2 regions of the Micromonospora sp. ANENR4 genome follow, and region 1 is predicted to be linked to the other one. Evidence: riboswitches for the same ligand, from Rfam matches in the RefSeq annotation. Region 1 holds a riboswitch; the other holds the start of a gene.

Region 1 (6,992 bases):
GCCGCCACCGCGACCGGCACCGCGTCGCCCGCGGCGAGCCGGACCGCGACGGCGGCCGAGAACGAACAGCCGGTGCCGTGGTTGTGCCGGGTGTCCACCCGGGGCGCGCGCAGCAGGCGGGTCGTCCCGCCGCCGGCGAGTACGTCCACCGACTCGCCGTCGGCGTCCACGTCGCCGCCGGTCACCACCACGAACGCCGGTCCACGCGCCGCCAGCGCCTCGGCCGCCGCGACCATCTCCTCGACGGTGCCCACCGGGCCTCCGGTGAGGGCCGCGGCCTCCGCGCAGTTCGGCGTCGCGACTTCCGCGTACGGCAGCAGCCGCTCGACCGCCTCCACCACGCCGAGCCGGTGCCCGCTCGTGGCGACCAGTACCGGGTCGACGACCAGGTGCGGCAGCCGCCCGGCCCCTGCCGCCTCGGCCACCGCATCGGCGACCGCCGGGGTGCCGAGCATCCCGGTCTTCACGGCGCGCACGTCGAAGTCGCCGAGCACGCTGTCCATCTGGTCGCGCACCGATTGCGGCGGCAGCGGCAGGACGGCGTCCACGCCCCTGGTGCTCTGCGCGGTGACTGCGGTGAGGACTGTCGTGCCGTACGCCCCGAGCGCGGCGAACGTCTTGAGGTCGGCCTGAATGCCCGCTCCCGCTCCGGAGTCGGAGCCGGCGATGCTGAGAACTGTTTTCGGCGTCACTGCTTTCCTTCACCGGTGGTTGCGGTTGAGGGCTGCGGCCGACCGTGCCCACTCCGGGCGGTCAGGCTTGATCCCTCCGTGGTCACGGTCGGCCGCAGCCCTTCTCGTGCGGGCCTTCGTCGGATCGCGCGGGGTGGGTGCGCGCCACACGGGTGGCCGCCTCCTGGAAGGCGCTGCCCAGCGTGGTGGCGGTTTCGGCGGGGTCGTTCGCCCGCATGATTGCGCCGAGCACTGCTACTCCTGTTGCGCCTGCCTCTACGCAGGCCGCTACCTGAGCTGCCGTTTCGATGCCGCCGAGGGCGAGCCCCGGGACCGGGCTGGCTTTCACCAGGGCGGCGAGTCCGGTCGGCCGCAGGGGCGGGCCGTAGCCGGGCTTCGTCCTGGTCTCGTAGACCGGGGACAGCGTCGCGTAGTGCTCGGTGGTGAGCCGGGCCAGCTCGGCGGTGTCGTGGCAGGAGCGGCCGACCAGCCCGACGGCGGGCGGCGGGTACGGGCCGGCGGCGGGCAGGTGCACCGCGTCCCCGTCGAGCGGATCGGGGCCGGCCACGATCAGCGTGCCGCCCGCCTCGGCGAGGATCGCGCGCAGGTCGGCGGCGAGCGCGAGGCGCTCGGCGCGCGGCAGATCCTTCTCCCGCAGCACCACCCACCGCACTCCCCCACCCACGGCCCCCGCCACCACGTCGACAAGCGCCCCCCGAGCAACCCGCCGATCGGTGAGCAGCACGACGCCGCTCGGCCCGCCCGGAATCTTGGTACGCGGCCGCCCCTCGGAGGGCGCATCCGTACCAAGATCCGCTAGGCGTGAGGCGGTCACAGGTCGGGCCGTCCCTCATCCGGGGTGGAGGCCAGGGCGTGGAAGCGGCGGGCGATACGGCCCGCGCCGTACGCCAGACGCCCGGCCTCGACCGCGTAGCGCATCGCTGTGGCCATCGCCACCGGGTCGGCGGCCCGGGTCACGGCGCTCGCCAGCAGCACCGCGTCGCAGCCCAGCTCCATCGCCAGCGCGGCGTCGGAGGCGGTGCCGATGCCCGCGTCCAGCACCACCGGCACGTCCACGGCCGCGCGGATCAGCCGGATGTGGTGGGGGTTGCCGATGCCCAGCCCGGAACCGATCGGCGACCCGGCCGGCATCACCGCCGCGCAGCCCACGTCGGCCAGCCGCCGCGCCAGCACCGGATCGTCCGAGGTGTACGGCAGCACGGTGAACCCGTCGGCCACCAGTTCCTCGACGGCGCGCAGCAGCTCCACCCCGTCGGGCAGGAGCGTGCGCTCGTCGCCGATCACCTCCAGCTTCACCCAGTCGGTGTCGAACGCCTCCCGGGCCAGGTGCGCCGTCTTCACCGCCTCCACCGCGGTACGGCAGCCGGCCGTGTTCGGCAGCAGCCGTACGCCGCACCGCTCCACCAGGTCGAGCAGGCCGCCCGACCCGCCGGGTGTGGTGTCCACCCGGCGCAGCGCCAACGTCACCAGCTCGGTGCCGGAAGCGCGGATCGCCTGCTCCAGCACGTGCAGGTTGGCCGCGCCGCCGGTGCCGAGGACGAGCCGGGAGCCGAACGCGACCCCGCCGATCTCCAGCGTGGACATGCCGTTCACCCGCCCTGGGTGGCGCTGAGCACCTCGACGCGGTCGCCGTCGCGCAGGACGCTCGCCGACCAGCCGCCGCGCGGCACCACCTCGCCGTTCACCGCTACGGCGAGCCCGCGCTCCCGGTCGGTGACGGTGCGGACCACCTCGGCGACGGTGACGCCCTCGGGCAGCGTCCGGCCGGTGCCGTTGACGATCAGTTCCACGTGCGCTCCTTCCCGAAGCGGTCCGGGGTGAAGGGGGCGAGCGCGGGATCCGGCTCGCCGGTGACGATCAGCTCGGTGACCAGGTCGGCGGTGACCGGGGTGAGCACGATGCCGTGCCGGTGGTGCCCGGTCGCCGCGAGCACGCCCGGCTGCCCGGGCAGCGGCCCGATGATCGGCGCGTTGTCCGGCGTACCCGGACGCAGCCCGGCGACTGCCTCCACCACTTCGTACTCGACGAGTTCCGGCACCAGTTCGGCGGCGGCGCGCAGCAGCGTCAGCACGCCACCGGCGGTGACAGCGGTGTCCGCGCGCTCCTCCACAGTCGCCCCGACCACGACCTCACCGCTGTCCCGGGGCACCAGGTAGACCGACTCGCTGTCCGCGTACCCCCGGATCACGTGCCGGAAGCCCGGCGGACCGCCACCGGGCGCGCGCAGCCGCAGCACCTGGCCCTTCACCGGCCGGACCGGCAGGCCGGTCAGCGCCGCCGCGCCGCAGCCCGCCGCGACCACAGTGACCCGCGCGTCCAGCTCGGACAGCGCGCCGACGCGGGCCGGGCGCAGCTCCACCCCGGCGCGCTCGGCGGCCGTGCGCAGCGCGGCGACCAGCCGCCGCGGGTCGACCTGGTGGTCGCCGGGCGCGACAGCGCCGCCGCGCACGCGCGGCGCCAGCGCCGGTTCGCGGTCGCGCAGCTCCGAGGGGCGCAGCGGCGTGATCGGCAGTCCCAACCCCCGTTGGTACGACCACAGCCGCCCCGCCTCGGCCAGGTCGTCGGCGGTGAGCCCGACGACGAGCGTGCCCTCGGTGCGGTGGCCGAGGTCGACGCCGCTCGCCTCGGTCAGCTCAGCGGCGAAGCCGGGCCAGCGGGCGGCCGACTCGACGAGCAGCGCGGTGAGTTCGTGCTCACCGAAGTACGCCTCGGCAACCGGCGACAGCATCCCGGCGGCCACCGACGAGGCGCCCGACCCGGGCCGGTCGTCGTGCACTACCACGCGCAGTCCGCGCTGCGCGCACCGCCACGCGATCGCGAGTCCCACCGGCCCGGCGCCCACCACCGCCACGTCGGCCGGGCTCATCGCGTCAGCGCCAGCAGCAGCTCGGCGGTGGCGTGCGCGGGATCGGCGGCCAGGCTGAGCGCGCCGACAACCGCCACCCCGTACGCCCCGGCGGCCCGCAGCGCCGGCACGGTCGCGGCGGTCACCCCGCCGATCGCGATCACCGGCACGCTCACCGCCTCGGCGACCGCACGTACCCCGCCAGGGCCGATCGGGTCCGGCAGGCCGGACTTGGTGGTGGTGGCGTGGCACGGGCCCACGCCCAGGTAGCTCGCTCCCGCGTCCACCGCCGCGCGGGCGCCTACCGGCTCCCGGGCGGTCGCGCCGAGCACCGCGTCCGGGCCGAGCACCCGGCGCGCGCCTGCGACCGGCAGGTCGTCCGCGCCGACGTGGCCACCGGCGGCGTCCACCGCGAGCGCCACGTGCAGCCGGTCGTTGACCAGGCACCGCGCCCCGTACGGCCGGCACGCCTCGGTCACGCGGCACGCCAGCTCGTACGCCTGCCGGTCGGTGGCGTCGTCCTCCACGCGCACCTGCACGACGAGGTCGGCGCCCGCCACCGGCAGGGCGGCACGCAGCACGGCGAGCGGGTCACGCCCCGGCCGGGTGTCGGTGATGAGATGCAGTCGTCCCAGGGACAGCACGGCAACGCTCCTCCCTGCGCCGGCATTACCCGGATCAGGTTCGACGGTCGGGGGCTCCCAGCCCCCCTCTCAGCCCGGTCCGCACCGGGCTCCCGTGGGTCACTTGCGGCCTACCGTACGACGCCTCCCGCCCGTACGGAAGCCCGGGTGAGGTTTTTCCCAGACACCAGCCGTCCGCCGGATCGGGGCAGCGGGTGACCGTCCCGTCACGACACGCTGCCCGGATGTCCGTTCCCGCCCGCGTCCCGCGCCGCCTGGCGACAGTGCCGTTCCGGGGCGGCAGTGCCGTCTCCGAAGGGCTGCTCACCTGGACGATGCTGCGCGGGCAGACCTGGATCCGCCTGCTGCCGGACGTGTACGTGCACCGGGACGGGTACCGCGCCGACGACCACCGAATGTGGTGCGCGGCGGTGGCGTTGCGCCTGCCCACGGGTGGCGTGCTGGCGGGACGCAGCGCCGCGTGGCTGTTCGGCGTGGACGTGCTCACCCGCGACGCGCCGGTCAGCGTGCTGCTGCCGACTGCTGCTCGACTGCGACCGCACCCACGGTTGCGGGTGGTCCGGTCACCGCTGCCGGAGCGGGACCACACCCTCGTCGGTGGGCTGCCGGTCACCACCCCGCTGCGTACCGCGCGTTCGACCTGGGCCGCCACGGCACCCGCGTCGACGCGCTCGTCGCCGTCGACGCGTTGCTGCGTCGCCGGGTCGTGAAGCTGCCCTGCCTGCGGGCCTACGCCGCCGCCCGGTCGCGCTGGCCGGGCGCTCCGCTGCTGCGGGAGGTGCTGGCGCTGGCCGAGCCGTTGAGCGAGTCCCCGATGGAGACACGGTTGCGGCTGCTTCTGCTCGACGCCGGCCTCGGCCCGCTCGTCGCTCAGCACGAGGTACGCGCCGGCGGACGTTTCGTGGCCCGGGTGGACCTGGCCTGGCCGGCGCTCCGCCTCGCGGTCGAGTACGACGGCGACCACCACCGCGAACGGGCGCACTTCCGGCGGGACGTGGCACGCCTGAACGCGCTCCGCGCGGCCGGGTGGGTGGTGCTGCGGTTCACCGCCGACGACGTGCTACGCCGCCCCGACGCCACAGTCGCCCTGGTCCGCCAGGCCCTGGCCGAACGTCTCGCCACCGCAGCAAACCATGACCCACGCCCGCAGCTCCGCCCCACCCCGGCCCGCCACCCGCCGCCTGGCCGGGCCGGGCGCCACGGGCGTCGGAAGGCCGCCCGCAGACACCTATGGCGTTCCACTCGCGACTGAATCTGGCGACGAGTGGAACGCCATAGGTGTTTCAAGGCCCCTTTGACACCCATGCCGTTCCACCCATCGTGAGCGCTGCCTCTGAGTGGAACGTTATGGGTGTCTCCGCGCGCGGGCGGCCACGGTGGGCGCACGCCCGCAGCGCGGGGCAAGCCCCGACGCTCGCACGACGACGAGCGGACGCACCTGCGACGCGCGGGCGGACCGAACACGGGTGGACCGAGCACGCGGGCGGATCCGACGCGCGAGCGGGCTCGCCTGCACCGGCGCGGACAGTCAGAGGATGGCGTCGAGGGCGTCCAGGTCCTCGTCGGACGGCTGCCACGTCCCGGCCTCGGCGTTGGCGCTCACCTGGGCCGGAGTCGTGGCGCCGGCGATCACGGAGGTGACTGCGGGACGGGCGGCCAGGCCACCGATGGCCACCTGGAGCATGGTGATGCCGCGCTCGGCCGCGTACGCCTCGATCGCCTCGATGACGTCCCAGCGCGCGGCGGCCAGCCGCTCGGCGTACCGGCCGCCACCGGCCAGGCGGCTGCCCGCTGGGGGCGCCTCGCCGCGCTTGTACTTACCGGTGAGCAGCCCGTTGGCGAGCGGGAAGAACGGCAGCATGCCGAGGCCGAACCGCTCGCAGGCGGGGATCACCTCGTCCTCCACCCCGCGTTCGACCAGCGAGTAGTGGTTCTGCGCGGAGATGAACCGGGTACGCCCCTGCGACGACGCGGTCCAGTCGGCGTCGGCGATCTGCCAGCCGGCGAAGTTGGAGTTGCCGAGGTAGCGCACCTTGCCGGCGGTCACCAGGTCGTCCAGCGCGGCGAGCGTCTCGTCGATCGGGGTGCCCGGGTCCGGCTCGTGCATCTGGTACAGGTCGATGTGGTCGGTGCCGAGCCGGCGCAGCGACGCCTCGACCGCGCGGGCGATGTAGCGGCGGGCGCCCCGGGCACCGTGATCCGGCCCGTTCGCGCCGTTCATGTCCATGCCGAACTTGGTGGCCACCACCACGTCGTCGCGGCGGCCCTTGAGCGCCTGGCCGAGCAGTTCCTCGGAGGCGCCCTGCGGCTCGCCGTAGATGTCGGCGGTGTCGAAGAAGTTGATCCCGGCGTCGAGCGCGGCGTCCACCACCGCCCGGGTGCCGTCGCTGTCGAGTTTGCGGCCGAAGTTGTTGCAGCCGATACCGACCACTGACACCACGAGCCCGGAGTCGCCCAGCCGGCGATAGGTCATCTCACTCACGAGATCCACCCTATGCCCGCTGCCGGGTGTCATCCGGGCAGCGGCAACACCTCGGCGGCCAGCGTCCGGGCGGCGGCGATCGTCGCCGCCAGCTCGGACGGGGTACGCCCCACCGCGCCCAGCAGCGCCTGCGTCCGCTCGGCGAAGTCCGGCGGCGCACCCGGCAGGCGTCCGGCGGACGCGATCATGCCCTTCTCGTTCACGAGCCACCGCCCGGCGCGGCCGTGCAGCGCGTGGACCAGCACGCCGACCACCCGGAACAGGCAGCCCGCCACGTAGCCGGTGTCGCCCCCGGCCGCGCCCTTGGCCGCGCCGTCGAGCAGCAGCCC
Region 2 (6,992 bases), on a different contig from region 1:
GACGCCGCCCAGATCGGGTCCACCGGCAGGGCAGCAGGCCCGGTTCACCGGGCGGAGCCAGCGCGCCGGCCAGACCCGGTTCTACGCCTTCCGCCGCAGCTGACCGACAGCCCGCCCACCGGGCAGGCCCCCTCATCCGGGGCCTGCCCGAGCATCCCCGAAGATCTTGGAAGATTCCGGCCCCCATAGGGGCCCTTCCGTACCAAGATCTCGCCCGACCCTGGCTGATCATGAGGTTGGCGGCGACAAAACGGGCAACCGGTACCGTCAACTTCATGATCAACGGGGCGGGGCGGGGGGCGGGGCGCTGGGCGGGGACTGGGCTCGGGGTCAGCCGATCAAGGGGCGGAAGGTGCCCAGGGCGATGCTTGTGGCCAGGGCGCCGGCTGCCAGCAGGGCGGCGCCCGCGACGAGCAGCGCGTCGGCGCGGGTGAAGCGCTGCGGGCGGGCCACGGTGCGCGGCGTACCCGCGTCGAAGCCCCGCGCGTCCATCGCCACGGCCAGCCGGGTACCCCGCCGGATGGCGCCCACCAGCAGCGTGAACGCGGTGGACGCGAACAGCCGCAGCTTCGCCACCGGGTTGCGGCCGGCGTCCACGCCGCGGGCCCGGCGGGCCATGCTGATCATCCGCCACTCCTGTTCCAGCAGCGGCACCATCCGGAACGCGGCGAGCGCCCCGATGGCGAACCGGGCGGGCGTCTTCGCGTTCTGGATCAGCGCATCGGCCAGGTCGGTCGGGTCGGTGGTGGCGAACACGACGATGCCTGGTAGCGCCACGGCGAGCATCCGCAGCACGAGGCCCAGCGCGGTGACGAGCACCCCCTCGGTGACCAGCACCGGGCCGGCTTCGAGCAGGACACGGCCGGAGCGGTCGGCCGCGAAGAGCACAAGCGTGACGAGGATGCCCACGGCACCGGCGAGCAGCGGCCAGGCCCGGCGGGCGAGCACCCGGTAGCGGACGCCGAACAGCGGGAGCACCGCGAGTTCGACGGCGATGGCGACGGCCGGGGCCACCGGGTCGAGCGTCGCCACCAGGATCAGCGTGAAGACCACGGCGGCGGCCAGCTTCGCCACCGGGTTGCGCCGGGCCAGCGGTGCGCCGGGTGCGGCGACCGGTTCGAGGCCGATCACGCGACCACCCCGTCGGGGGAGCGGGGCAGGGTGAGCGTCCGGTCGGCCAGCGCGGCGACGAAGTCCTCGTCGTGGGTCACCGTGACCACGCCGTGCCCGGCGTCGCGCAGCTCGGCGAGCAGGTCGACCAGCTCCAGCCAGGTCCGCCGGTCCTGGCCGAACGTGGGCTCGTCGCAGATCAGCAGGCGGGGCGCGGTGGCCAGGGCCGTCGCCACGCTCAGCCGCCGCGCCTCCCCACCCGAGAGGGTGTACGGGTTGGCGCCGGCCAGCCGGTCCAGCCGCAACCGGTGCAGCAGCTCGTCGACGGTGGCGGTGACCGCCGACTCGGGCCGGCCGGTGCGGCGCGGGCCGAGCGCCAGTTCGTCGCGCACAGTGGCGGTGACGAACTGGTGTTCCGGGTCCTGGAACACCGAACCGATCCGGCGTACCAGCGCGGGTGCCCGCCAGCGGTGCGGGGGAGTACGTGCGTCCCGCCCGGCGAGTTCCGCCGACGCGGTGACGGCGCCCGTGCCGGGCTTCAGCAGGCCGCCCAGGAGCAGTGCCAGTGTGGACTTGCCGGCCCCGTTGGGGCCGAGGACGGCGAGCGCCTCGCCGGCGCGTACCCGAAGATCGGTGGGGTCGAGCCGCGGCGGCAGGCCGAGCCGCTCCGCGGTGAGCAGCACGTCGCCGGGCGGCGTGGTGGCGTGCCGGGGCGGCGCGACGTGCCCGGGTACCCAGACCCCGGCGGCGGCCAGCGCCTCGCCGTGCGCGGCGAAGACCGCGTCGGGCGCCCCGTCGGCGCGGACCCCGCCGCCGGGTTCCAGCACCACGACGCGGTCGACAAGCGGCAGCGCCTCGGTGACCCGGTGCTCGACCAGGACCATCGTGGTGTCCGGGTCGAGCGCATTCGCGACGGCCCGGCGGATCAGGCCGGCGCCGGCCGGGTCGAGGTTGGCGGTGGGCTCGTCGAGCAGCAGCAGCCCGGGGCGCAGCGCGAGCGTGCCGGCCAGCGCGAGCCGCTGCTGCTCGCCGCCGCTGAGCGCGGCGGTGGGGCGGTCCCTGTCGTACGGGAAGCCGACCCGGTGCAGCGCCTCGTCGACGCGGGGCCAGATCTCCCCGGCGGGTACGCCACGGTTCTCCAGCCCGAACGCCACGTCGTCACCGGAGCGGGCCATGACGAGTTGGGATACCGGGTCCTGGAAGACGATGCCGACGCGCTCGCGGGCCTTGCGCGGGTCCAGCCCGTCGATCTCGACGGTTCCCTCCTGCTCGCCGGAGTCCTCCGGCAGCAGCCCGGCCAGCGCCGCCAGCAGCGTGCTCTTGCCGGCGCCGGAGGGTCCGAGCAGCAGCACCCGCTCGCCGCTCTCCACGCGCAGATCCACCCCGCGCAGAGCCCAGCGTTTCCGTCCCCCGTGCCGCCACCCGAACCCCCGCAGCACCACCCCGCTCACCGCCCACCCACCCCCTCTCCCGGCCCAGCCTGCGTGATCAAGGAGTTCGCGTCCGGGAAACCGTGCCCGGCGGACGCAAACTCCTTGATCACCGGGGCGGTGCGAGGCGAGCCTCAGACCAGGGCGCGATCCCGGCCGGCGGGGAAGCGGTCCAGGACGCCGGTGTTCGCCAGCGCGCGGGTGAGGACGTGCGCGCCCAGACCGGCGACGATAGTGGCGCTGACAATCGTGATCAGCGCGTACGGGAGGCGGTAGGAGGCGAAGTCGAACGCCTTGTTCCAGTAGACGAAGTCGAAGATCGCCGCGCCGAGACCGGTCAGCGCACCGGCCAGCACCGCCACCGGCAGTCGGAACGAGCGGTACCGGAACGCGGCGAAGGCCAGCTCGGCGCCGATGCCCTGCATCAGGCCCTGGAGGATCACGATGCTCGCCCACTGGCTGCCCAGCAGGGCGGAGATGATCGCGGCCACGGTCTCGCAGTACAGCGCAGCGCCCGGCTTGCGGATGATCAGGCCGGCGAGCACCGCCGGGATCAGCCACACGCCGTAGAGCACGGCCTGTGCCGGCGGGAAGAACGCGAACGCCGCGTCGGTGGCGCTCCAGAGCAGGCCCCAGGCCCAGAAGACGACGCCGAAGGCGACGGCGATGACCGAGGCGACGACGATGTCGACGGTACGCCAGCGGTTGCTGTCGGTACGGTTCACGGTTGGCTCCCAGTTCGTCGAGGTGAACCAGGAGAAGACGCACGCCGCGCCCGGTGGTCACCGGACGGCGACGCGGCTGGAGGTCGACCGAACTCCCTGCGCTGGCATTACCCAGATCAGGTTCGAGGGTCTGCGGGCACCGGCCCGCACTCTCAGCGCTGTGCGCTCCCCTGTCGGATGTGAAGTTGTCTCGTCGCAGACGCTAGCACCGACCACGGCCCCCGGCCCAGCAGGGCGAGTGTCGGTATGGTGGCGATCATGCTGGTGGATGCGCGGGGACTGACGTTCGAGGTACGCGCCGGCGGCCCCGAGGGCGGTGATCCCGTCCTGCTGCTGCACGGCTTCCCGCAGCACTCCGGTGAGTGGGACGCGGTCACGCCCGCGCTGCACGCCGCCGGGCTGCGCACGTACGCGCTCGACCAGCGCGGCTACTCGCCCGGCGCGCGTCCGGCCGACGTCGGGGCGTACCGGATTCCGGAGCTGGTGGCCGACGCGGCCGCGGTGCTCGACGCGCTCGGGGTGACTCGCGCCCACGTGGTCGGCCACGACTGGGGCGCGATCGTGGCGTGGGGCCTGGCGGCGGCGCACCCGGACCGGGTGCGGACGCTGACCGCGGTGTCGGTGCCGCACCCGTCCGCGATGGGCCACGCGCTCGCCACCGACCCCCGGCAGAAGGTCAAGTCCGCGTACATCGCGTTGTTCCGCAAGCCCGGTACGGCGGAGAAGGTGCTGCTGGCGTGGAACGGCGCCACGCTGCGCAAGCTGCTGAGCGGCGTGGGCGACGCCGAGGCGGTCGCCCGGTACGCCGAGCCGATGCGCGAGCCGGGCGCGTTGACGGCGGCGCTGAACTGGTACCGCGCGATGACCGGGGCGGACATGAAGGCGGTCGCGCCGGTCGGGGTGCCTACTACGTTCGTCTGGAGCGACAAGGACGTGGCGATCGGCCGGACGGCCGCGCAGGCGTGCGCGGCGCACGTCACCGGTGACTACCGGTTCGTGACGCTGTCCGGCGTCAGCCACTGGATCCCGGACGAGGCGCCCGGCCCGTTGGCCGAGGCGATCCTCGCCCGGTGCGCAGGAACGGAGGAGGCATGACGGCGAGCGCCGAGGCGTACCTGGCGGTGGTGACCGAGACGATCGGCCGGGTCGCCGCCGAGCAGCGGCAGAACGTCGCCGAAGCGGCCGACCTGATCGCGGCGGCACTGCAGGCCGACGGGGTGGTGCACGCGTTCGGCACCGGGCACTCCGAGGCGCTGGCCATGGAGATCGCCGGGCGGGCCGGCGGCCTGGTGCCCACCAACCGGATCGCGCTGCGTGACCTGGTGCTGGTCGGCGGCGACCCGGCCGACGTGCTCGGCCCGAAGCTGGAACGCGATCCGGCGGTGGCGCACCGCCTCTACGAGCTGGCGCCGATCCGGCCGCAGGACGTGTTCGTGCTGGCCTCGAACTCGGGCGTGAACGGGGCGATGGTCGAGTTCGCGTCCGTCGTGAAGGAACGCGGGCACGGCCTGGTGGCGATCACCTCCGCGCAGCACTCGGCGCGGATGACCTCGCGGCACCCGTCCGGCCGCAAGCTCGCCGACTTCGCCGACGTGGTGCTGGACAACGGTGCCCCGTACGGCGACGCCACGCTGCCGCTACCCGGCGGCGGCGCGGTCGGCGCGGTCTCCTCGATCACTGCCGCGCTGCTGGCCCAGCAGATCGTCACCGAGGTGGTGGCCCGGCTGGTCGCGGCGGGGCAGCGCCCGCCGGTCTACCTGTCCGCGAACATCACCGGCGGCGACGAGCACAACGCCGAGCTGGAGGCACGGTACGCGGGCCGCATCCGCCGGGGATCCTGAACCGGTTTCGTGATCAGCCGTACGGGGCACAGGCGCTCCTGCCGGTGGGCGTTCACCCGCCGGCCGTGCCGTCTCCCGGGGAGGTCCGCGAGTGTCAAAGGAATCCGAGAAGCAGCGCTGGCAGCGCAACTTCGCCGATCTGTTGCAGGAGCTGCGGGTCGCGCAGACAGGCGTGCAGATCCTCTTCGCCTTCCTGCTGACGCTGCCGTTCAGCAACGGGTTCGGCCGGACCACGGAGTTCCAGCGCGACGTCTACATCCTGGCGCTGCTGACCGCCGCCGCGTCCGCCGCGATGATCATCTCTCCGGTCGCGTTCCACCGGGCGCTGTTCCGGCAGGGGCGTAAGCCGGAGCTGGTCCGGTTCGCCCACCGGATGGCCACCGGCGGCCTGTTCTTCATGCTGATCGCGATGGTCAGCTCGGTCCTGCTGGTCACCGACTTCGTGCTGGACCGGCCGATCGCGTTCCTGCTCAGCGCGCTCACCGGCGTGTGGTTCCTGATCTTCTGGGCGATCCTGCCGTTCAGCAGGCGCAACTGGGGTGAGGACGACATCGACGACGAGGACGACAGCCCTCAGTCGCTGACCGACTGACGGTCCGCCAAATCGGACGTGCACGCAGCGCTACCCCTGGGTAACACCCGGGGGTAGCGTCGTTTTCGTCGCACGTGTCGACGCAGCCGGACCGACGAGGAGGCAGCCGTGACCACGACCCAGAACAGCCGGCCCGAGTCACCGGACGGCGCGGGGCCGCTGCCCACCGAGGCGGGCCAGGTCTCCGAGAAGGAGGCCCGCCAGGTCGCCGAGGCGGCCCGCGAGTCGGCCTGGGACCGGCCCAGCTTCGGCAAGGAACTGTTCCTCGGCCGGTTCCGGCTCGACCTGATCGACCCGTGGCCCCGCCCCGACCCGGCCGAGGTGGCCCGCGCCGACGAGTTCCTCGGCGCGCTGCGCGCGTACCTGACGTCCGAGGTGGACGGCGAGGCGATCGAGCGGGACGCGCGCATCCCCGACGAGGTGTTCCACGGCCTGGCCGGGCTCGGCACGTTCGGCATGAAGATCGACCGGAAGTACGGCGGGCTGGGGCTGAGCAACCTGCACTACTGCCGGGCGCTGATGCTCGTCGGCTCGGTGAACCCGGCGGTCAGCGCGCTGCTCTCCGCACACCAGTCGATCGGCGTGCCGCAGCCGCTGAAGATGTTCGGCACGCCCGAGCAGAAGGATCGGTTCCTGCCCCGGCTCGCCGCCGGTGAGGTCTCCGCGTTCCTGCTCACCGAGCCGGACGTCGGCTCCGATCCGGCCCGGCTCGCCACCACCGCCGAGCCGACCGCCGACGGCACCGGCTACCGGCTCAACGGGGTGAAGCTCTGGGCCACCAACGGCACGCTCGCCACGCTGCTGGTGGTGATGGCCCGGGTGCCGGCCGGTGAGGGGCGGCGCGGCGGCATCACCGCGTTCGTGGTGGAGGGCGACAGCGACGGCATCACCGTGGAGCGGCGCAACTCCTTCGTCGGGCTGCGCGGCCTGGAGAACAGCCTCACCCGGTTCCACGACGTGTTCGTGCCGAAGGAGAACGTGATCGGCGGTGAGGGCAAGGGCCTCAAGATCGCTTTGACCACGTTGAACACCGGCCGGCTCTCGCTGCCGGCCATGTGCGTCGGCGCCGGCAAGTGGGCGCTCAACGTGGCCCGCGAGTGGGCGGCGGACCGGGTCCAGTGGGGCCGCCCGGTGGGCGAGCACGAGGCGGTGGCGAAGAAGCTGTCCTTCATCGCCGCCACCACGTACGGCATGGAGTCGATGCTCGACCTGTCCTGCATGCTCGCCGACGACGACCGCAACGACATCCGGATCGAGGCGGCGCTGGTCAAGCTCTACGCCAGCGAGATGGCCT

Evidence for each region. Region 1 has a riboswitch for thiamine pyrophosphate ahead of thiE (thiamine phosphate synthase). Riboswitches for the same ligand answer to the same signal wherever they lie in the genome.
Region 2: it holds a riboswitch for thiamine pyrophosphate, as region 1 does, so the genes downstream of both, IRY44_RS23180 (ECF transporter S component) here and thiE (thiamine phosphate synthase) in region 1, are expected to answer to the same signal.

The regions. Positions count from the first base shown of each region.
Region 1 is NZ_JADKYQ010000009.1:150,918-157,909, forward strand. Features, by position in the region: gene thiD (bifunctional hydroxymethylpyrimidine kinase/phosphomethylpyrimidine kinase) at 1-692, opposite strand, end outside; gene IRY44_RS17475 (thiamine phosphate synthase) at 775-1,440, opposite strand; gene IRY44_RS17480 (thiazole synthase) at 1,503-2,276, opposite strand; gene thiS (sulfur carrier protein ThiS) at 2,282-2,482, opposite strand; gene thiO (glycine oxidase ThiO) at 2,473-3,558, opposite strand; gene thiE (thiamine phosphate synthase) at 3,555-4,178, opposite strand; TPP riboswitch at 4,176-4,287, opposite strand; gene IRY44_RS30745 (hypothetical protein) at 4,406-4,891, shown strand; gene IRY44_RS30750 (endonuclease domain-containing protein) at 4,888-5,433, shown strand; gene IRY44_RS17505 (aldo/keto reductase) at 5,710-6,672, opposite strand; gene IRY44_RS17510 (nucleotidyltransferase domain-containing protein) at 6,693-6,992, opposite strand, start outside.
Region 2 is NZ_JADKYQ010000013.1:145,275-152,266, reverse strand. Features, by position in the region: gene IRY44_RS23195 (hypothetical protein) at 1-103, shown strand, start outside; gene IRY44_RS23190 (energy-coupling factor transporter transmembrane protein EcfT) at 331-1,131, opposite strand; gene IRY44_RS23185 (ABC transporter ATP-binding protein) at 1,128-2,561, opposite strand; gene IRY44_RS23180 (ECF transporter S component) at 2,675-3,265, opposite strand; TPP riboswitch at 3,341-3,447, opposite strand; gene IRY44_RS23175 (alpha/beta fold hydrolase) at 3,524-4,360, shown strand; gene IRY44_RS23170 (sugar isomerase domain-containing protein) at 4,357-5,106, shown strand; gene IRY44_RS23165 (DUF6328 family protein) at 5,198-5,698, shown strand; gene IRY44_RS23160 (acyl-CoA dehydrogenase family protein) at 5,807-6,992, shown strand, end outside.